One region of the Selenomonas sp. oral taxon 478 genome, then DNA from elsewhere that is predicted to be linked to it. Evidence: riboswitches for the same ligand, from Rfam matches in the RefSeq annotation. Region 1 holds a riboswitch; each other region holds the start of a gene.
What was found. Region 1 has a riboswitch for cobalamin ahead of ADJ74_RS07550 (ABC transporter substrate-binding protein). Riboswitches for the same ligand answer to the same signal wherever they lie in the genome.
Positions count from the first base shown of each region.

Region 2: linked by a shared signal. The riboswitch ahead of ADJ74_RS03695 (TonB-dependent receptor) and the one ahead of ADJ74_RS07550 (ABC transporter substrate-binding protein) in region 1 are both predicted to bind cobalamin.
Region 3: linked by a shared signal. The riboswitch ahead of ADJ74_RS02805 (methylmalonyl-CoA mutase family protein) and the one ahead of ADJ74_RS07550 (ABC transporter substrate-binding protein) in region 1 are both predicted to bind cobalamin.

Region 1 covers NZ_CP012071.1:1,614,739-1,622,401, forward strand. Annotated here, with positions in the region: gene folP (dihydropteroate synthase) at 1-553, shown strand, start outside; gene folB (dihydroneopterin aldolase) at 555-920, shown strand; gene folK (2-amino-4-hydroxy-6-hydroxymethyldihydropteridine diphosphokinase) at 920-1,888, shown strand; gene ADJ74_RS07540 (uracil-DNA glycosylase) at 1,890-2,585, shown strand; gene msrB (peptide-methionine (R)-S-oxide reductase MsrB) at 2,615-3,733, shown strand; cobalamin riboswitch at 3,836-4,076, shown strand; gene ADJ74_RS07550 (ABC transporter substrate-binding protein) at 4,277-5,239, shown strand; gene ADJ74_RS07555 (radical SAM/SPASM domain-containing protein) at 5,229-6,278, shown strand; gene ADJ74_RS07560 (ABC transporter substrate-binding protein) at 6,303-7,307, shown strand; gene ADJ74_RS07565 (ATP-binding protein) at 7,468-7,663, shown strand, end outside.
Region 2 covers NZ_CP012071.1:770,315-777,977, forward strand. Annotated here, with positions in the region: gene ADJ74_RS03680 (D-2-hydroxyacid dehydrogenase) at 211-1,173, opposite strand; gene ADJ74_RS03685 (DUF1653 domain-containing protein) at 1,429-1,677, shown strand; gene ADJ74_RS03690 (SLC13 family permease) at 1,814-3,073, shown strand; gene ADJ74_RS03695 (TonB-dependent receptor) at 3,181-5,367, opposite strand; gene ADJ74_RS11225 (hypothetical protein) at 5,364-5,507, opposite strand; cobalamin riboswitch at 5,465-5,637, opposite strand; gene ADJ74_RS03700 (hypothetical protein) at 5,856-7,571, shown strand; gene ADJ74_RS03705 (hypothetical protein) at 7,582-7,663, shown strand, end outside.
Region 3 covers NZ_CP012071.1:574,475-582,137, forward strand. Annotated here, with positions in the region: gene scpA (methylmalonyl-CoA mutase) at 1-899, opposite strand, end outside; gene ADJ74_RS02805 (methylmalonyl-CoA mutase family protein) at 899-3,082, opposite strand; cobalamin riboswitch at 3,518-3,747, opposite strand; gene ADJ74_RS02810 (G5 and 3D domain-containing protein) at 3,846-4,655, opposite strand; gene pflA (pyruvate formate-lyase-activating protein) at 4,977-5,735, opposite strand; gene pflB (formate C-acetyltransferase) at 5,722-7,663, opposite strand, start outside.

The DNA.
Region 1 (7,663 bases):
TTCCGTGGATACGTTCAAGGCGGAGACGGCACGCGCGGCACTGCGTGCGGGCGCGCATCTCCTGAATGATATATGGGGGCTTCAGTATGCCGAGGAGCCGGGGGCGATGGCGCGTGCGGCGGCAGAGGTTCATGCGCCCGTCGTCGTGATGCACAATCAGAACGGAACGGCATACGCGGGAGACATCATCGAAGCAATGCGGGATTTTTTCGCGCGTTCCTTTGCAGCGGCGGATGCGGCAGGACTGGCACGGGACAATCTCATCCTCGACCCCGGCATCGGCTTCGGCAAGACGGCAGAGCAGAATATGCACGTTCTTCGGCGCATGGACGAGCTCATTTCCTATGATGGGACAGACTATCCTGTGTTGCTCGGTGCGAGCCGCAAAAGCTTTATCGGGGCAGCACTCGGGCTGCCCGTCACGGAGCGCATGGAGGCGACGGGGGCGGCGTGCGTCCTTGGTATTCTGCGCGGCGCATCCATTGTGCGCGTGCATGATGTGAAGCCGATTGCGCGAATGTGCCGCATGACGGATGCGATATTGGGGGCGTAGCATGGATCGTATTTTTCTGCACGGTATGCGCTTCATGGCGTGTCATGGTGCCCTCCCTCATGAGCGGGAGGTGCCGCAGGCATTCGAGGCGGATGCGGAACTGAGGCTTGATCTGTGTGAGGCAGGGGAGACGGACGATCTTCGGAACACCGTGAACTACGCTGAGGTCTATGAGCTGATACGTCGGGTGATCGAGGGAGTGCCAAAGGCGTTGATTGAGGCTCTCGCGGAGGAGGCTGCGGCGCAGATTCTTGCGACATTCCCCCGCATCCGTTCCGTTACGCTCACTGTGCATAAACCTGCCGCTCCGATCGCGGGCATCTTTGCGGATGTCGGCGTCTCTATTACGCGGGACAGGGGACAGTGATGGTACGGACAGCGTATATCGGGCTTGGGGCAAATCTTGGCGAACGCGGTGAGACGATGCGCGCGGCACTGCGGCGGCTGTCGGAACTGGATGGCATTCGTGTGGAACGCGTCTCTGCATTTTATGAGACACCGCCGTGGGGAAAGACGGATCAGCCGTCTTTTTTGAATGCCGCCGCGTGCATCACGTTTGACCGTACGCCCGAAGACCTCCTCGCGGCGATGCAGTGCATCGAACAGGAACTCGGACGCGTGCGGCATGAGCATTGGGGCGCACGTACGATAGATCTCGATCTGCTCTATGTGGACGGCGTCACGTCTGTACAGAAGCGGCTGACTCTGCCGCATCCCTATCTGACAGAGCGCGCCTTTGTGCTCGTTCCGCTGGCGGAGATTGCACCGACGCTCTGCGTTGACGGCAGACCAATTTCCGCATGGCGGGAGGAGGCGGATGCGTCGGGGATTGTGCGTGCCCCCGAAGTATTTGCCCCGTATCCGCTCGAACTCATCACAGCAGTGGATGATGCGGGCGGCATCGGACGGGCGGGGCATCTGCTCACCGACTGCCCCGAGGATATGGCACATTTTCGCCGTATGACGATGGGCAGCATCGTCGTCATGGGACGGCGTACAATGGAGAGTCTGCCGGGGAGGCGTCCGCTCGCAGGGCGTGCGAATATCGTCCTCTCACGAACGATGCAGAAGATAGACGGATTCTATGCAGCAGCCGACATCTTGGCACTCTGGCGTCTTCTGGGGCGCCTGACGGCGGAGGAGGCGCGTCCGATCTTTGTGATCGGCGGCGCAGCATGCTACCGCCTGCTTCTGCCGTATGTATGGCGGGCGCATGTGACACGCCTTTCGGGCAGCTACGATGCAGATGTCTTTTTTCCTTCGCTGGATGGATTTTCCATGACGAGCAGCAGCACAGGGCAAGACTGTATATTTGAAGTTTACGAGAGAGTTTAGCATGGCAAAGGCAATTTTCCAAAACGATTGGCAGGAACTCCTTGCGGATGAGATGGCGCAGCCCTACTATCGTGAGCTGCGCGCATTCCTCATTGAGGAGTACCGTACACGGCGTGTGTACCCCGATATGTATTCGATCTTTAATGCACTGCACTACACAAGCTTTGCTGATACGAAGGTCGTCATTCTTGGTCAGGATCCCTACCATGGAGACGGACAGGCTCATGGGCTGTCATTTTCCGTGCAGGTCGGCGTTGACCCGCCGCCGTCGTTGCTGAATATCTACAAGGAGATGCAGGACGATATCGGGATCGTCCCGCCCGATCACGGCTGTCTCATCCCGTGGGCGCGGCAGGGCGTGCTCCTCCTCAACACCGTTCTTACCGTACGCGCTCATGCGGCGGCATCGCACGCGGGACACGGGTGGGAGCGGTTCACTGATACCATCATTCGCCTCCTCGGAGCACGTGAGAAACCGCTCGCCTTCATCCTCTGGGGCAGTCCTGCACGGAAGAAACGCAGCCTCATCACGAATCCGCGCCATCTCATCGTCGAGTCGCCGCATCCAAGCCCCCTCTCAGCGCACCGCGGCTTCTTCGGCAGTCATCCATTCTCGCGTGTCAACGACTTCCTCACGCGTGTGGGGGAGACGCCCATCGACTGGCAGCTCCCTCCGGCAAGTGAGATCAAGCCGTAATCTTTGATTCTTGCTGAAAGGAGATTATCATGAATGCATTACTATTGCGCGGTATCTGTGCCCTTGGCCTGCTCAGCTGCATCGGCGGCTGCGGTGCACCCGCATCGTCGTCGAGTGAGATGCCGCATGAGATCGTGCAGGAGAACCAAGCTGCCGCAGGACAGAAGGAGATCTATCTCGCCGGCGGCTGCTTCTGGGGGACGGAACTCTACCTCAGTCTGGTGCCGGGCGTTGTCTCTGCAGAGTGCGGCTATGCAAACGGTATGAGTGCCCATCCTTCCTATGCGGAGGTATGCAGCGGGAGCGGGCATGCGGAGGCGGTTCATGTTATCTATGACCCGCACATCATTTCGCTCGATCAGCTTCTGACCGCATTTTACGACTCCATCGACCCGACGGCAGTCGATCGGCAGGGCAACGACGTCGGGCGGCAGTATCGTTCGGGCATTTACTATGTGAAGGCAGACGGCGGCAAGGATGCATCGATCATCCGTGCGTCGTTGGACGCACTGCAGAATCGTCTCGGTCAGAAGACGGCTGTCGAGATGGGACCGATCGTGAACTTTTATCGTGCAGAAGACGATCATCAGGAGTATCTCGAGAAGCATCCCAACGGTTACTGCCATATCTCCCCTGCGCTCATCGCTGCGATGCGTGAGAAACGTGCGGAAGCCGAACCGATGGGGGAGAAGAAAAACGTGCGTCATGATGAAAAGCCGACAAAGGCTGAACTCAGAGAACGTCTCACGGATCTGCAGTACGCCGTTACCCAGGAGAAGGCGACAGAGCCGCCCTTCCGCAACGAATACGATCACGAGTTTCGTGCGGGTATCTACTGTGACATCACGACGGGCGAGCCGCTTTTTGTCTCCACGGATAAATATGACTCGGGCTGCGGCTGGCCGGCGTTCTCACGTCCGATCGATGCGGCGCTGATTGCAGAGCAGGAAGATCGCTCGCACGGCATGGTGCGTACCGAGGTTACGGCGGCGAACAGCGGCGCGCATCTCGGGCACGTCTTTGACGATGGCCCCGCCGCAACGGGTGGGCTGCGCTACTGCATCAACAGTGCGTCCCTGCGGTTCATCCCGAAGGAGGACATGGAGGAGGAGGGCTATGGGGACTATCTCTATTTGCTGGAAAAATAGACTCGGAAAAATCCCAGCGTATTGAGATGATTCGTAAAATATCCCTTTGTCGTATTGACAAGCGATTCTTCCAATGTTACTATAAATGCGTTTTATGAAAACTTTATATGAAGTGGATCAGGTATCGGCGCGAACTGCCAGGTTGTTTGACAGTTTGCAGAGATATAATAGAGAATCCGGTAAGGAAACGTATTTTCCCATCAAGCCGGAGCGGTCACGCCACTGTATCAGTGAGCAACCCTGCATGGAGCCATTGTCTCCGTCACTGAGAGATTTCTCTCGGGAAGGCGCAGGTGCGCGAGGAACTGGAGCCAGGAGAACTGCCTGATTGACAATCGCCGTTTGACCTGCGAGTGATAGGGATGGGGATTTCTGCGCGTCTTCTGATGCCGTTGTGATCCTTTTTTTGTGTACCCCTTCTGCGCGTGCAGGAGGGGTCTTTTGATGCGCATCTTCTCGCTTTGCGCACAGGTTCATCGGTGCAGGATGAAGAAAGGTGACGAAGAGTGACACGAGAAAAGAAGCTGCAATACACCGATCCCCATGCGTTCTAAGGAACTGCTCTATGCACTCCTTGTCGCGGGATGCCTGCTCCTTCTTGCAGGCTGTGGGAACGGGGCACGGGTGGAGTCGGATGGGGATGCGTTCTATCGCGGTACGGATGATACCGGGGCGGAGGTCGTTGTTGAGGAGAAGCCGCATCGGATCGTGTCACTGGGACGAGGGATGGATGAGATCCTCCTTGGGATCGCACCGCCGGAGCAGATTGCGGGGCTTACCTCCACGGTGGATGATCCGGGAATATCCTGCATGACGGAAGAGGCACGCGCCGTATCCGTCAAACTCAAGGACAGAAGCCCTGAGCGCGTTGCGGCACTGGATCCCGACCTTGTCCTTGCGATTGACGGCCTACCAAAGGAGCTAGTGGATAGCCTGCGTGATTTGGGGATTCCCGTCTTTGTCTCACGTACGCCGAACAACCTCGAGGACATCTTTACGCGCATTGAGACGGTTGGACGCCTGATTGGACAGGAGGAAAATGCCGCCGCGCTCATCGCTCAAAAGCGTGCTCTTCTCGCTGATGTGGAGCGGCGCGTTGGAGATATCCCAGAGGAGGAGCGGCCCATCGTTGTTGCATTTGCATTCAGTGGTGTGTTTGGACGCAAGGATGGGCTCTTTGACGATATGTGCCGCCGTGCCTCCCTGCGCAATGGCGTGGCGATGGCGGGGCTGACGGCGACGACTGCAGTCTCGATGGAGCAGGTCGTCGCACTTAATCCCGATGTATTCCTTCTGCCGACGTGGAGTACGGAGGGGAAAACGACGGAGGAATTTCGCGAAAAACTCTGCAGCGACCCCTTGTTTATCCATGTGAAGGCCGTGCAGGAAAACCACCTCTATGCAGTTCCCGATCGGTATCGTTACAATACTTCACAGAATGCGGCAGATGCTGTCTACGCACTGGCGCGCGCGGTCTATCCGGAGCGCTTTGCCGATGAAAAGTGAGGAGATCGGGGCAGTGCCGCTGCGCATGCTCATCATGAGCCTTACCGGAAACTGTAATCTCGCGTGTCGCTACTGCTATGCCGCAGCACAGGACAGGCACACGATGACATGGGAGACGGCGCGGCGTGCCATCGACCTCGCGGCGGCGGGAAAAATGCCCTTTATCCTGCAGTTCTCGGGCGGAGAACCTCTCCTTGCACTGCCGCTGTTGCGTCAGATGGCAGACTACGTGCGCCGCAATCGTATCCCGGCACGCATGGATTTGCAGACCAACGGGACATTGTTGACCGAGGAGACGGTGACGTTTCTGCGCAATGCGCACATTGGGATCGGCGTCAGTCTTGACGGCAGACCTGCTGTGCACGACGCGCTTCGCTGTTATCCTGACGGCAGAGGAACGGCAGCGGATGTTGTCGCGGGCATTCGCCAGCTTGCACAGTGCGGCATAGAGATCGGCCTGACCACGGTCGTCACAGCGGATAATGTTGCAGAGCTTTTCGGTGTTGTCGAGATGGCGTACTATCTCGGCAATGTGCGCCGTGTGGGCTTTGATCTCCTGCGGCCGCAGGGGCGGGGCTCTGCCGTCCGTAGCGCACGGGCGGAGGACATGGCGCAGGCGATGGAAACGGTTTTTGCACTGAACCGCAAACTCGGGCGAATGACCGGGCGCACGATGGCGATCACCCAGATGGAGCAGGCGACGTGTCTTGCCCGGCGCACAGGCGGCGGGTTTTCCCACTGCCACGCGATGAACGGGGCGGGGGTGCACGTTGACGCGCTCGGGAATATCTACGCCTGTTCCTCCTTCGTCGGCGATGCGCACTTTCTGCTCGGCAATGTGGAACGCGGCATTGACGTGCAGCGCCAGAAAGAGGTGGCACAGGAGATGCAGAATGCCATGGCGTTCTGCAGGACGTGTGCGGATTTTTCCGCCTGCGGCGGCGCGTGCTATGCGCGCAGAACTGGGCAGGGATCTCCCGCCGTCTCCGCTGCCGAATGTGCACTGAAGCGTGCGGCGATGAGGGCGGCAGGATCCTGAGCAGTGGATTGGAAGGGGAATTCTATGGGAGTCGCAAAGCGTATACCGGCGATCGTTTCAGTCGTGCTCCTCCTCTGTGCTGTGCAGCTGCTTACCGCCTGCGGCAGAGCAGAGACGGGGCAGACGGCAGCGACGGAGGGGTACTCGGTTACGGATATTACGGGGCGCACCGTGCACTTCGACACGTCGCCACAGCGTATCGTTACGCTGTCTTCGACGCTCGATCAGATCGTTCTTTCCGTTGCTCCGCCGGAGCGCATGGTCGCCGTCAACATGAGCATGAAGGATCCGATCAACTCGAATATGGTTGAGGTTGCGGAGCAGGTTGAGAAAACGATACAGCGCCCCAGCGTGGAGTACATCGTCTCCCTCCATCCGGACATTGTCTTGATAGCGGACTGGCAGTATCTCGAACTCGCCGATCCTCTGCGTGATTCGGGGCTCAACGTCGTGGTCGGACGCGGACCGCACAATCTGGCGGAGGTACGGGATCTCGTCCGTCTCACAACGGATGCAATCGGAGAGCATCGACGCGGCGATATTTTACTGCGCAAAATGGATGAAAAACTGGCCGAGATTGCGGAGAAGGTGCAGGCCATTCCGGAAAGCGAGCGCAAGAGCGTCGTCTTTCTCTCCCTCATGAGCACGTATGGGGGCATTGGATCCAGCTTTGATGATGCCTGTCACCATGCGGGCGTTATCAATGGCGTTTCGGCCTATGGACTGCGCAACGGGCAAGAGGTGACGAAAGAAGTCATCCTCGCCATCAATCCCGATATTCTGTTCCTGCCGGATTATCCGTGGAAGGGACAGGCGTGGCTGGATGACTATATCCGCAGCTACACGGAGGACCCGGCACTGCAGCCACTCAAGGCACTGCGCGAGGGGCATCTCGTTACGCCGCGCTCATGCTTCCTCTACAACTGCTCACAGGATTTTGTCTACGGCGTGCAGGAGATCGCCTATCGGGTCTATGGGGATGCTTTTTATCTGCCGAATGATGCGCACATCACGGCTGTTGATGAGTAATAAATGCTGTTGTGTCTGGAATTCGAAGCGTTTCAAAAAGACAGTGTCAACGTGATGGCAACGCTTACCTCGGGCCTTTTTGTCTAGCGCCAGAGGACCTGCGCCTACAGCCGATGTGAATGGTACTGCGGATGAATATCTCCTATGAAAGGAAATACGAATGAAGAAGAGGGCAACCTACCCGTTTACTGCCATCGTTGGGCAGGAAGAGATGAAGACGGCACTTCTCCTCAGTATTGTCATGCCGTCTCTCGGCGGTGTGCTCATCAAGGGGGAGAAGGGAACGGCAAAATCCACTGCCGTACGCGCTGCCGCTGCACTCCTGCCGGATCTGCACGCCGTGCGTGGTTGTGCCT
Region 2 (7,663 bases), 840 kb from region 1:
AGCCTGTTGCCACGACGAGAAACACAATCGCGCCAATCTCAGACATTTCGCTCACCCCCTCTCGGGGGAAAAATGCCGCCGCGAGATAACTCTCGCCCAAGGACGTTCCTCATTCATTATAGTGGACGCCCACACGAAAAGTCAAACATATTATCGAAAAGCCTGTTTGGAGAACGCTCCTCCAAACAGGCTTTTATCATCGGAACACTCTCAGTTCACGACGTTCTCGGGCTTCCCTTCGATAAACGACCTCACATTGTCCGCCGTCGTCTGCATAATGCGCTCACGCGCCTCCTTCGTCGCCCACGAGATATGCGGCGTGATGATGCAGTTCGGCGCATGGAGGAGCGGGTTGTCCGCCTTGATCGGCTCGGTCGATACCACATCGAGCGCAGCATACGCGACCTTGCCTCTCGCGAGCGCCGCTGCGAGATCCGCCTCGACGATGAGCTGCCCGCGCCCGTTGTTGACGAGGATGACGCCGTCCTTCATCTTCGCGATACGGTCCGCGTTGATGAGTGCCTCCGTCTCCGGCGTGAGCGGGCAATGGAGAAAGATAAAGTCCGCTTCGCGCAGCAGCGTATCGAGCGGCACATAGTCCGCGAGCGCTCGTCCCTCCGCGCGCTCCGTGCGGCTGTAGGCGAGCACGCGGACGTTCATCGCGCGCAGGATGCGTGCGACGGCCTGACCGATGCGCCCAAATCCAACGATGCCCGCCGTCTTGCCGCTGACCTCGATCAGCGGACGCTGCCAATAGCAGAAGTCGATGCTCCGCGTCCAGTCCCCCGCATGCACGGAGTGATCGTGAAGTCCGACCTGCGAGCACGCCTCGAGGAGGAGCGCTATCGCATACTGCGCCACATTGTCCGTACCATAGACGGGCACATTCATGACAGGAATATTCTTCTTGCGTGCATACGCCGTGTCCACGACATTGTAGCCCGTCGCAAGCACAGCAATCGCCTTGAGGTTTGGACAGGCGTCGATGACCGCGCGTGTGAGCGGGGTCTTGTTCGTCACGGCGATCTCCGCATCACCGATGCGCTCCGCGATCAGCGGCGTCTCCGTGAGCGCCGTGCGGTCATAGACCGTCACCGCCCCCAGCGCCTCCAGCGGCGCCCAGCTGATGTCCCCCGGGTTCTCTGCATATCCGTCGAGCACAACAATCTTCATGACATTTCCTCCTCGACTGTCCTCCGAATCAATCCTTTTATCGCTTTTTCTATTTTACACGAATTTTCTCTCATGGGGAAGAAAATATTTGATTGACAATCGTCCGCCTTCCGTCTATCATCGTGACGACTTAGGGATTCACTGATGCGTTCAGCACCAATCCAAGAGACTTCATTTTATCAGCAATTCCTCAGGGAATCTCGGAGGATATAGGCCACACGTTCATGCCTCGGCATTTCACAACAGGAGGAAACGATGACGCGCGAACCACCAAAACACGGCGAGATCTGGCGCCACTTCAAAGGGAAGCTCTACCGCATTGAGACTGTGGCTGAGCACACGGAAACGGGCGAAATGCTCGTCATCTATCAGGCACTCTACGGGACATACGGCATCTACGCGCGCCCGCTCGCGATGTTCCTGAGCGAGGTGGACCGCATGAAATACCCCGGTGCCGCACAGAGGTATCGGTTTGAGCGAATCAATACGGCACACGACACATAACGCCGTGTGTATTTTACCCGCGCCCGACAGCAGGTATGCGCCACTTTATCGCGAATTACACCAAATCATACAGATACGAGCATGACAGGAATCATGCCAAGGAAGAACTGAACTGATTGAGAATGGAGAAAAATCTATGGATCAGGCAACACTGACGCTCATCGTCCTCGCCGCTGCGGCGGTGCTCTTTGCGACCGAGGTCATTCCGCTCGCCGTCACAGCGATGAGTGCGGCAATCGTCCTCGGGCTCCTCGGTGTGCTGACGCCGACACAAGTCTTTGCCGGGCTGTCGAACCCCACCGTCGTCCTCTTTGCGGGCATGTTCATCATCGGTGCAGCGATGTTCCAGACGGGACTCGCACAGCAGATCGGCATCGCCGTCGTCAGGCGCTCGGGCACAAACGAGCGCGCGCTGATGGCCGCCCTCATGCTCATCACAATCATCCTCTCGTCGGTCTCCTCGAACACGGCGACCGTCGCGTGTCTGATGCCCGTCGTCATCCAGATCTGCCGCACGGCACAGATCCCCGTCTCGCCGCAGCTTATGGCGCTCGCCATCGCCGCGAACGTCGGCGGCACGATCACGATGATCGGCACACCGCCGAATATCCTCATGAGTGCGACCCTTGAGACGGCGCATCTGCGCCCCTTTGGCTTCTTCGAATTCGCATGGATCGGCATCCCGCTCTCCCTCACGGGCATGATCTACATGCTCACGATCGGCCGCCATCTCTGTCCGCGTCACCTCGCACTGGAGAGTGCCTCCGAGGAGTCGGAGGAGGAGAAAAGCGATCCGCGCAAAATGGTCATCTGCGCCATCATCCTCATCGCCGTCGTCCTCGCCATGGTACTCGAAAAGAGCATCGGCGTCGACATGGAGACCATCGCCATCATCGGCGCACTCGCCTGTGTCCTGACGGGCTGCCTGACAGAAAAACAGGCGTATCGCGGCATCGACTGGACAACGATCTTCCTCTTTGCGGGGATGCTCCCGCTCGCCAATGCCATGGAGAGCAGCGGCGCGGGGCAGCTCATCGCGAATGTTGTCGTCGGGCTCATGGGCGATGCCCCCTCGCCGATGCTCATCATCACGGCGATGTTCATCCTCTCGTGCGGGCTGACCCAGTTCATGTCCAACACGGCGGCGGCGGCACTCCTCGCCCCCATCGCCATCTCCATCGCGCAGACCATCGGCGCGGAGCCGTACCCGATCGTTATGGCCATCGGCATCGCCGCCTCCTGCGCGTTCACCACACCGGTCGCGACCCCGCCGAACACGCTCGTCCTTGCCGCGGGACAGTTCCGCTTCATGGACTACGTCAAAATCGGCCTCCCGCTCGTCCTCCTCTCCCTCATCGTCTGCGTCGTCATCATCCCCCTCGTCTGGCCGTTCTGACACGCCAAAATTGCATAGAAAAAGCTGCCGCACGAAGTATCTCCTCGTGCAGCAGCTTTTTCTATGTTCCTCTATTCATCCTTCAACAGGCGCAATTCCTTAAAAATCTAGAACGAATATGTTGTACCAAAGGTGTAGGTTCTCTCGTTTGCCGCTTCACCTGCATAGTATTTGCGGTTAAAGAGGTTCTCAATGCCGAACTGCATTTTAACGTTCTCATTGAGCTTGTAATTGAGATACAAATTGGTTACGAAGTAACTGTCTTCCGAGCCATACTCTCCCGTAACGCTGTCCGCGCCCTGACGCGCGGCAATGTACTGGGCATCGAGTACGCCGTTAAATTTATTACGATTATATTCGATACCAAACCGCATCATGTGTTTTGGCAGATCCCAGTCACGCTCGGTCTTGCCGCCACTCGTATACTCACCGGACTCAAAGGTATAGTTAAAATACGCACGCCAGTCACGATGAAAACGGTGTTTCAGTTCAAACTCCGCCCCCTTGACCATCGCTTCGTTCAGATTATAGTAGGCACGCACGTTATTCCTCTTTGCAATCGCAATCTTGTCCTCCGTGTCCACGCGGAACAGCGTCAGTCCATAGGAGGTATTCCTACCGATCTTCTGCTTGACTCCCAGCTCAAGTGTACGGGAGATCTCCGGGGTCAGATCCGGGTTCGCCTGGATAGAGCTCGCACTGTTTCCCGCACGGCGATAGAGCCGATAGATCGACGGGGGATTAAAGGATTTTCCATAGCTTACATAGAGCATTGTATCCTTTTGCGGCTCATAGCTAACGGCAAACTTCGGACTCCACGCATGGAACGATGTGTCCTCGTAGTCCCTGCGTGCGGCTCTAATGTAGGAGTACCCGTCCTTCTTGTCGAAGCGGTCATAGCGTATACCGAGCTGAAGTTTCCAGCGTGCATCCAGTGCCAGCTCATCCTGCAAAAAGAGTGCCGACGACATCACAGAACCGCCGCTCTGCTGATACGGTGCGCCATAGGTCGAGCCCCAATCCTTCCAATGGAGGAGATCGAATCTGCGATAGCGCATTTTATCCTTCATCCACGAGAATCCGGCAAGCAGTGTATTGTTGCCAAGCGTCCACTTTTTCTGCAGATCCGCATTATAGTTCTTGGCCGGATACTCCGCACGGTCGCCGGCACCCGTCCAGTCAATATCCGTTGCTCCATCAGCACTGGAGTATCCATCCTTCCAAGTATTGCTGTAGCCAATTCCTGCCTTGAAACCGTTCTTTGTATCCTCATAGCGCAGTTTGTGAATATCCTGCTCCCGCTGGCCATAGTAGCCAAGAAAATCACCGGGCGAAGCACTGATATAGTTTCCGTTTGGCAGAAGGACAGTGCCTGAGAAAACAGGGAGCCCGGCGGCATCCCTGAAATAGGTGATGGGATCATGATAGGAGTACTGATACGAGGCATGCAGATAGGTGTAGCCAAGTGAGCGGTTCTTGTCAAACGCATAGTTCAGATCGACGAAGGTATTCTCACTGTCCTTCTTCTTTGCCCCACGGCTGCCTATAATATAGTCGCCATCAGACAGCCTCCTGAAGGAGCCGGTCGCATCGGGCGTATAACTTCCACTGTCTTCCTCCGCCGTTACGGCATGACCGACCCACCCGTCCGACGTACGCTTCTCATAGCCGACGCGGAAGGAAATATTCTTATCACCACCTGTGACCTGAAGTCCGCGCTGCCATGTATTGTTGCTGCCTCTCTGAAGATCGACCTGTCCATGGATCTGAGGTTTTGTCGCCTCTGATGCAGTCGGCTTCTTCGTGATGATATTGATGATGCCCGCGACGGCATGTCCACCATAGAGCGACGATCCGGCGCCACGAACGATCTCAATGCGATCAATATTGGTCAGTGGGATGGAGTCCCAATTGACACCTCCGTCAAAGGCAGTGTTCAGCATCTGCCCATTATACATGACGAGGATATCTGCGCCCGAAAATCCGCGTAGCATGACACCATCCTTGACTTCGGCTGTTGGTGCAACGTAAATGCCCGCCTCACGTGTCAGGGCATCGCGCAGACTAAACGCATGCCTTTTTTCAAGATCCTTCGCGGTGATGACCGTCACGTTAGCAGGGATTTTCATGCGTGGCTCTGCGATACGAGTCGCCGTCACAACGGTTTCGCCAAGGGTATGTTCATCTGGTGATGCGTGCACGTCCGCCGCGCCCTCCTGCGCCGCTGCCGGCACCGTCCATGCTGCGCTCAGTGTCGCCAATGCGACCGCAAGTGCCAAATTCCGTCGTGTCATTTCCATTCCCCCAAAATCACACAGATGACCGTGTACGCCCGCAAAAAAAGCCTGCCGTCCTGTCCATCGCAGGATGCAGTGGCGCGCGCCATGAGCGCACCGGCGTACGAGATTCGGTAGGTCTTCCGGCTCTGCTTCATCGTTGCCCTGCCTTCCCGGTTTCCCAGTGACATCATAGGGCATCCTCAGCATTACGGCGGCGGGACCGCATCGGCATTGCACCGATTTCCCTGTTACGCCCCGAGGGGCACCGAACCTGCTTATTTATATTTGCTATCGTAGTATACCGTAGGCATATCGCAGTGTCAATTACTTTTCACAGATTTCATTCGCGTACGCCGCGATCCCGTCCAGCCTCGTCAGGTGCACGGTTCAGCGTTCGATCTGCTGCGGATTCATTCGCACATACACAGGCTTTTCACGCTTTTCGCAATATGATATAATGAGAATCAAATTATATGATGCATCGCTGAACAGGAGGGTACTGCATGGCTGACCGCATTATTGCGCAGGCGGATCTTTCCGGGATATGGAACTGTCTGCGGGAGCTCGGTGAGTACATCGACACAACCAATTCCAACGTCATCACCGTCGGCAAGAATGTCGACGCGCTGCAGCAGGATTTCGATGCGCTGACGGCGGATTTCCACGCCTTCGTGCAGGCGCACCGCCTCACCGCGCGCGCCCAGCTCGCGGAGACTCGTCTCGTCAAGCTGCGGCAGGAGCTCGAGCAAAAGTACGGGCACTACGCCGAGATCCGACGCACGACGAAGGGCATCCTGCAGGCGAACGATCTCGCCATCGTGCGGCAGGAGACGGTGCGTGCGGCGGGCGAGGAGCTGATGCTGCGCGCACCCGAGTACTGGCTCGCGCCCGCGCTTGTCGCCCTCTCCGCCTGGATCAGCGACCACGAGGAGATCGCCGTGCGCGCGCTCCGCGAGGCACTGCGCCGTGACGAGGAGAAGACGGCGCTCTTCTTTGCCCTCGTCTGCCGCCGTGCGGGACGCGGTGCCCCTGCCCTGCACTGGGCGCAGCACTATCTCATGCGTCAGGATGAGACGGCACTCGACCGCAAGGCGATCCTCATCGTCGATGCGTATGCGAGCGGGCTCCTAGGCGTGGACACGGAGGGGCTGATTGCGCAGCAGCTCGACGCATGGCTCGCCCGCCTCTCCGAGCAGCCGGGCTTTGTCGAGGCGCAGGAGGGCCGCTGGAAGGAGGCGCTCTCCCTCATGAAGCCCGAGACGCCCGCCGCGTTCCACTATCCCTATCTCGAGGAGCACAGCCCGACCGTCGCCGATCTGAAGTCCACACTCGCCGGCGCGGAGCTGCACGGCAAATTTTACGCGCACGTCCAGCAAATCGTCATGCAGAACCCGCCCATGCGCACGCTGGTGCAGGAGCTCGACCGCGTCCTCACGAGCCTCGTGACGGATTTCGACGCGGCGGAGCAGCCCCTGCGCGAAGCGGTGACGTTCGAGCAGCTCGTCGCGGATGAGGGCGGCGACGAGACGCGCGCAAAGAAGGAAATGCAGCTCAAGCAGGAGGCGTTTGAGGAGCGGCGCGACTTTATGCAGCTCCTGACCGACGCCGCCATGAACCCGAAGGAGGCGCAGGCGAACGTCGCGACGCAGAAGATGGCGCTCGCCATATCCAAGGACTGGATGCTCTCCGCCTATCGCGACCACATCGCGGAGAACCGCGCCGCCGTGCCGCACAGCATTGCGCTGCGCATCGGAGAGTTCGAGGGGGAGACGGAAAACGGCGAGAACGAGGAGGAGCTCCTGCGGCAGTTCGCCGCGTGGAACGACGCCATGCGCGACCGCGAGCTGGCAAAGCTGCGTCTGACCGGGAAGCAGGAGCTCTGCAAGTGGGCGGGCATCGTCCCCATCGTCCTCGGGTTCTATCTCGGCGGTGCGGTCGGGCTCGTCATCGGCGCGGTCATCGGCGTGCTCATCTACCTGAACTACCGCAGCGCAAAGCGCGCCCTCGAAGCGCAGCGCGAGGAGCTGCAGGAGCACTTTGCCGAGCAGGGCAAAACAGGGGCGGAGATCGTGCGCGGCCTCCTCGCCGAGGTCGTGGACTACCGCGAGGCATACCGCGCGCTCGACGCCGAGAGCCAAAAGACGCTGGATTACCTCATGGCACTGGACGTTTCCGCCTTCCGCACCGTCCGCGAGGGCGGCCGCAGGATGCAGATATAGGAGGCATACGATGAACGAGCAAAATCCGTTTGCTGCGATCCCCACAAGCGATGCGGCAGCGCACGGCGCAGCAACCCCCGCCGCGCAGGACG
Region 3 (7,663 bases), 1.0 Mb from region 1:
ATAAAGTAGTTCTTGCCGATCGCCCAGAAGAATGAGAGACGCTTTGCGAAGTCGTCGACGGCGAGCCCCGCCTTGATGCCTGTGCGGATGTACTCGAGACCGTCCGCGAGCGTGTAGCCGAGCTCGATGTCCGCCGGCGCACCGGCCTCCTGCATGTGGTAGCCGGAGATGGAGATGCTGTTGAACTTCGGCATATACTTCGTCGTGTACTCGAAGATATCGCCGATGATGCGCATGGACATCTCGGGCGGGTAGATGTAGGTATTGCGCACCATAAACTCTTTCAGGATGTCGTTCTGGATCGTGCCCGCCATAATCTTCTTATCGACGCCCTGTTCTTCGCCCGAAACGATGAAGAACGCGAGGATCGGCAGCACTGCGCCGTTCATTGTCATGGAAACGGACATCTGGTCGAGCGGAATGCCCGAGAACAGGATGTTCATGTCCAGCATGGAGCAGACCGAGACGCCTGCCTTGCCCACGTCGCCGACCACGCGCGGATTGTCCGCATCATAGCCGCGGTGCGTCGGGAGGTCAAATGCGATCGAGAGTCCCTTCTGCCCGGCGGCGAGGTTGCGCCGATAGAAGGCGTTCGACTCCTCGGCCGTCGAGAACCCCGCGTACTGGCGCACCGTCCACGGGCGGAACACGTACATCGTGGAGTAGGGCCCGCGCAGGCAGGGCGGAATCCCGCTCGCAAAGTCGAGGTGGTTCATGTGCGCATAGACATCGTGATCGTAGAACGGTTTCACGGGGATGCGCTCCATCGTCTTGTGTGTGAGTGCCTCAAACGTCCGTCCCGTACCGCCTTCGAAAAGGGCGCGCCATTCCTTGGAGTCTGCGGACGGGCTTTCGCCGAGGCTCATGCCCGTGAAATCCGGGTTCGTAAAGCCTGCCATTACGCAATCATCCCTTTCTGTTTCTGGAGACCCTCGAGGATCTCATAGCAGTTCGCGCGGACGGAGATATATTCGTCAATGCCCGCTTCCTTGTACGTCTCAAGCAGATCCTTCGGCGCGGCGCCCGCGAGAAAAACACGTGCCTGCGGCAGCACCTTGTGGAGCTTTGGCGCGAGGGCAGGGACGATCTCGGGATAGGTCGCATCCGTGGAGCAGATGACGACGGCATCCGCACCGCTTGCACGCGCCGCCTCCGCTGCCTCATCAACGGTCTTAAAGCCGTCGTTGCCGAGTACCTCGAATGCACCAACCTGCAGGAAGCCTGTGGTAAAATCCGCACGCGCCTTGTGCTGCGGGATGGGGCCCATGTTCGCGAGGAAGATCTTCACATTGTCGTCCTTCGCCGCCTTATAGTCCTCTGTACGCCGGCGCAGCGCCTCAAAGCGTTCGCTCCAGCGGTGCGGTGCAATCGCCGCGACCGTCTCCGCACCTTTCCCTGCTGTGAGCGCCGCCATCAGCTCGGCAATCGTCGCTCCCGCAAGCGCCGCCTCAACAGCATTCTGAACGGAACCATCTGCCTTGAACGCCGCAAGGGCCTCGTCGCGGTGCTTTGTGTCGATGTCGGAGAGATATGCTTCGATATCTTTCGTGCGCTGTGCCTTGAGCGCTGCCGTATCCTCGGCGCGTGTCTCGAGCAGCGTCTCTGTCATGTTCGGATACATATTGTTGCCGACAATGCGGTCGCGGCGCAGATCGGCATTCTTAAAGCGGTCGGCGAGCACCTTCGCGATGCCCTCCTGAACCGTTCCTGCACGCAGTGCCGCAGCGATGCCGCCCTCTTTCTCGATACCTTGGAACGCCCCCCAGATTTTTTCCTTCATCTGGCGCGTCAGCGTCTCAACCGCCCACGAACCGCCCGCGGGGTCGATCGGCTGCAGGAGACCGAATTCCTCCTGGAGCATGATCTGGACGTTGCGCGCAATGCGGCGCGAAAACTCATCGCCCTTGCGGATGGGTTCATCAAACGGCGCACTCTCGAAGGAGTCGATGCCGCCGACAACGCCCGAGAAGATCTCCGTCGTGTTGCGGAGCATATTGACGTAGGGATCGTAGATGGTCTTGAAGAAGAGTGCCGGGCGTGCATGGATGTGCATCTTCTGTGCCTCCGCACTGCCGCCGAACGCCTTTACAATCTGTGCCCAGAGCGGACGTACGGCGCGCAGTTTCGCGATCTGCAGGAAGAAGTTCGCACCCATGGAGAAACAAAATGCAATCTGCGACGCTGCCTCGTCAATCGTAAGCCCACGTTCGCACAGTGCACGCAGATATGCCGTCGCCGTCGCAAGACACGTCGCAACCTCCTGCACATCGTTTGCGCCGCCGCTGCTGTAGACATCGCTGCGCACAAACACCGTCCGCAGACGCGGCGCGTTCTTCACCGCCCAGCGTGCCGCCGCCGCGAGACTGTCATAGTGCGCCTCAAGGGAGGCGGAGAGCTTCCCGTCCGTCACAAGTGCGCCGATGGGGTCGGATCCGATGATGCCGTGCAGTTTCCCCACAGCCTCGCCCGCCGCGCGGCGTGCCGCCGCCACGAGCGCGAGAAGGGGCACGGCATTTGCACCCGCATAGACATAGAGTGGGAATTTCGCGAGGTCAAGTCCCGTGAGGAGCACGTGCATGTCCTCGACCGTCGTCACACTCGTCCCTGTGTCGCCGACCTTCTCCGCCTGACGCGCATCCACACCGGCGCGCGACGCCGTATCGAGCACAATGTGGTAGATCGTTGCGCCCTTGTCGTTCTCATGGCGCAGGAGCTCGTTGTTCTCCGCCGGGAGCGTCTCGTCACACGCCTGCGCGATGCCCCACGGCTTGCCGATGTAGCCCGCCGCATCCACGCCGCGCAGATAGTCCCCCATGCCGGGCATAACTCCCTTCGGCAGGATGTCCTCCGTATGCTTTCGCGTATACATGGGGTCAAAGGTGATCCCCTCATAGGTCTTCGTGAACATCTTCTTTTCGAACGGCGCGCCCTTCAGGAGTGCCTCACAGGCGGCTTTCCACTCCTCATCCGTGGGCGGCGTGAATTCATCGAGCGGAACATCGGGGAAATCCTCGACATCCGCCGATTTCTTCAGAAGCTTCTGAAGTTCCTCGTCGCTCGACCGCTCTTTTTCTTCCGGCATAGTACGTCCTCCTTTAATTTATTCCGGGAAGGCTCTGTCAGTTCAATGGATAAACTGACATTATGATAAAGCAACCAATGCAAGTTTTGCACACGATTGCTAACCCTAAAAAAAATCGCCCTGAGCTTCCACCCTCAGAGCGTTCCCCCATCACGAGGGAAAAACGAGAACTGAAAAGATGAGCAATGTTTCCCCAAGGAGCAATGCTCCTTCATCCCGGGGAAATCTCTGCGCATGTTCCCATACGTGCGCACAGATCTCCGCAGGATCGCGCAGGGAATCGAGCCTTGCATAGAAAAAGCCCATCCCGCAGCAGCAGAATGGGTCTTTTTCGGTATCGTCACTCAGTTCTCGTGTCGTTTGGTCGCGGCTGCGCCAAACTTTATATCAAGCGAACGAATCCGCAAAATCTCCATCCCCATCACTCGCAGGTCAATCGGTGATTGTTAATCAAGCAGGTCTCCTGGCTCCAGTTCATCGCTCCTTCGCATCTTCCCGGGGGGCTTCCCCAGTGACTGCCGGCTCGCGCTGGCGTGCGAATTTGCTCACTGTTACAGTGGCGTGACCGCTCCGGCTTATGAGATCATACTCTCCCTACCGGATTCCCTATGAAGCATTAAGGCTTTGCACAGCAAAACCTCTGCACTTGATCCAATTTCTATATGTAATTTTTATGGTACGATAGAATAGTACCACTGAAAGCACTTCTTGTCAATAAAAAAGAATCACTGTGTGAATAATTCCACAGTGATTCTCTCTTTTGTTACTCGAGGACGTAGACCTCAACCGAGCGCCGGCCGAACTGGATTGCCTCGTCATAGCTCTCCATGCAGAGGTCAATCGTGTTGCCGACGATCGCCCCGCCCGTATCCGCAGCGATTGCCTCGCCGTAGCCCGGGATATAGAGCCGCGAGCCGAGCGGAATGACGTTCGGATCGACGGCGACAACACCGCGGCGCGCCGCCATGCCGGTCGCCGTAATGCCGCTGCCGCCCCCGTCACTCGGGAGATAGGCGGATGCGTGCATTGTATAGGCTGCACGATAGCGGGGAATCCCCCGACTTACGCGTTCGGCCTCGCGCTCACGCGCGCGCCGCTGCTCCGCCGCCTGCTCATTCTCTGTGAGCTGTATTGCAAGGTTTGCGGTGACTGGTGTATCAACACCGGGGTTCACATCAACCTCGTTCATATTGTAGCCATACTCTGCCACAACGTCGCCGACGGTATGTCCGCTCGTCATAACCTGCTGCGTATCGCCCCAGAAGGAGATGGTGACGGGCACGGCGCGCCGTACGGAGATGTCCGTACGCGGCGGATCCTTGCTCTCCTGCACCTCGTAGGTGTCCTTCTCGCCGAGCGTAACGCCAAGTTTTGCAAAAATATCGTTAGGCTGCGTCTGCACCGTCATGTCGTTGATCGTCTCTCCATCGACATGCACACTCACGCGGTGCATATTCTTCGGCAAGCCGTTCATCGTGAAGCCGCTGGACATCAGCATCATGCCCGCCAGCGCCGCACAGAGCACCGTGTTCTGCTTCTTTCTCACAAATGTTCCTATGCTTTTCCACTGCATAGAATCCCCCCTTTGTTGGAGGTATTTTCCCACTTTGACCTGAATTTTTCATGAAGAATGGGATGTGAGTTAAAATTGAGAGCGATTTTCCGAGTTTGCGCGCCACTTTGCTAAAAAATGCAGTACAGAGCATCGTGCTCCATACCGCAGTTTTTTTATGGAATCGCTGATAAAATGAAGTCCGTCAGATTGGCGTAGATTTTTTCGTCCGAACGAGGTGGAAAACCGGACGCAGAGTGGTGCTCTGTGGAGGATTTTCCGCCGAAGTGCGGGCAAAAAAGATGCGCTAAGATGGCGGTGCTGAATTTATCAGTGCTTCCATTATTTATCCTCTGTGCGAGAGGTCTTTCCCCCGCACAGGATTGCCTCGGCGCGCGCGATCTCCTCTGCCGTCGGCACGGGCGTATCCCCGAGCGGGTACGGCAGATGAAGTGCCTCATATTTGTGCCGCGCCATCGCATGATAGGGCAGCACCTCCACGCGCTCGACCGTTCGCAGCGTCCTGATGAAGTCCGCCAGCCGGTGCAGGTCATCGGCATCCGTCGTCCATCCCGGCACGAGCACGTGACGGATCCACATGCTTTTCCCCTGCTCCGATAGGTACCGCGCGAGTGCCAGTACCGGTGCATTGGACGTGCCCGTCAGCGCACGATGCTGCGCGGGGTCGATGTGCTTGATGTCGAGGAGAAAGAGATCAGTGAGCGGCAGCAGCGCCCGAAACGCGCTGAAGAATGGCTCATCCTCGGTAAAGGGGCCGCCCGCCGTGTCGATGACCGTGCTGACCTGCTGCTCCTTCGCCAGGCGAAAGAACTCCGTCACAAACGGGAGCTGCAGCAGCGGCTCGCCGCCGCTGACGGTGATGCCGCCGCGCTCCTTCCAGTATGGACGATAGCGCAGTGCCTGCCGCAGCACATCCGCCGGCGTTCGCTCCTCGCCGCCCTCTGTCTCCCACGTCTCGGGGTTGTGGCAGTACTGACAGCGATAACAGCAGCCCTGCACAAAGACGATGAAGCGGATGCCGGGCCCGTCGACCGAGCCGAAGCTCTCCGTCGTGCTGATTCTGCCTTTACATATGCTCATGGAAGGTACGCGAAATCACATCCTGCTGCTGTTCGCGCGTCAGGCTGATGAACTTGACGGCGTAGCCCGAGACGCGGATGGTAAAGTTCGCATAGGCGGGATCCTCTGGATGCTCCATGATGTACTCGAGAGTCTCGCGCCCAAACACATTTACGTTCAGATGGTGCGCCCCCTGATCGAAGTAGCCGTCCATCGCACTCACAAGGTTCTGCACGCGCTCGTCCTCGTTGTGTCCGAGCGAGGCTGGTGTCATGCTCTGCGTATTCGAGATGCCGTCGAGTGCCCAGTGGTACGGCAGCTTTGCCACGGAGTTGAGCGAGGCAAGCAGCCCACAGCACTCTGCGCCGTAGCTCGGGTTTGCGCCCGGCGCAAGCGGCGTCCAGGCCCTTCGTCCATCCGGCATCGCGCCCGTGTACTTGCCGTAGACGACGTTCGACGTGATCGTGAGGATGGAGGTCGTCGGCTCAGAGTGGCGATAGGTATGACGCGCCTTGATTTTAGAAAGGAAGGTCTTGAGCACCCACTTTGCAATCTCGTCCGCGCGGTCGTCGTCGTTGCCGTAGCGCGGGAAGTCGCCCTCGACCTCGTAGTCCACGACGATGCGGTCATTGTAGATCGGCTTTACTTTCGCGTACTTGATCGCGGAAAGCGAGTCAACAACATGCGAGAAGCCCGCAATGCCCGTTGCGAACGTGCGGCGCACATCCGTGTCGATGAGCGCCATCTCGGCCGCCTCGTAGTAATACTTGTCGTGCATATACTGAATGATGTTCAGCGCGTTCACGTAGACGTGCGCGAGCCAGTCCATCATGCGCTCATACTTGATGATGACGTTGTCATATTCGAGGTACTCCGTGCGGATCGGGCGGTAGGCAGGACCGACCTGCACGCCGCTCTTTTCGTCCATACCGCCGTTGATCGCGTAGAGGAGACACTTTGCAAGGTTCGCACGCGCACCGAAGAACTGCATCTCCTTGCCCGTCTGCGTCGCGGAAACGCAGCAGCAGATCGAGTAGTCGTCCCCCCACTCGGGCTTCATTACATCGTCGTTCTCGTACTGGATCGAGCTTGTACGGATGGAGATGCGCGCCGCATAGTTCTTGAACGTCTCGGGCAGGCGCGAGGAGTAGAGGACGGTGAGGTTCGGCTCGGGGGAGGGGCCCATGTTCTCGAGCGTATGAAGGAAGCGGAAGTCATTCTTCGTGACCATGTGGCGGCCGTCCATGCCGATGCCCGCCATCTCAAGCGTCGCCCAGATCGGATCGCCTGAGAACAGCTCGTTGTAGGACGTGATGCGTGCGAACTTCACCATACGGAACTTCAGCACAAGGTGGTCGATGAGCTCCTGCGCCTCTTCCTCGGAGAGCGTGCCGCGTGCAAGATCACGCTGAATGTAGATGTCGAGGAAGGTCGAGATGCGTCCGACGCTCATCGCTGCGCCGTTCTGCGTCTTGATCGCCGCGAGGTAGCCGAAATAGAGCCACTGCACTGCCTCGCGTGCATTCTGCGCCGGCTGCGCGATGTCGAAGCCGTAGCTCGCCGCCATCTCCTTCATGCCCTTCAGTGCACGAATCTGCTCCGCGACCTCCTCGCGCTGACGGATCACATCGTCGCTCATGATGCCGTCGCCATAGTTCAGGAGATCCTCCTGCTTGAACGCGATGAGGTGATCGATGCCGTAGAGCGCGACGCGGCGGTAATCGCCCACGATGCGCCCGCGCCCGTAGGTGTCGGGCAGTCCCGTGATGATGTGGCTGCGGCGTGCCGCGCGGATCTCGTCCGTATACGCGTCAAAAACTGCCTGATTGTGCGTCTTATGGTACTTTGTAAAGATCTCGTGAAGCTTCGGGCTGACCTTGTAGCCGTAGTTCTCGAGTGCCTCCTCCGCCATGCGGATGCCGCCGTACGGCATAAATGCCTGCTTCAGC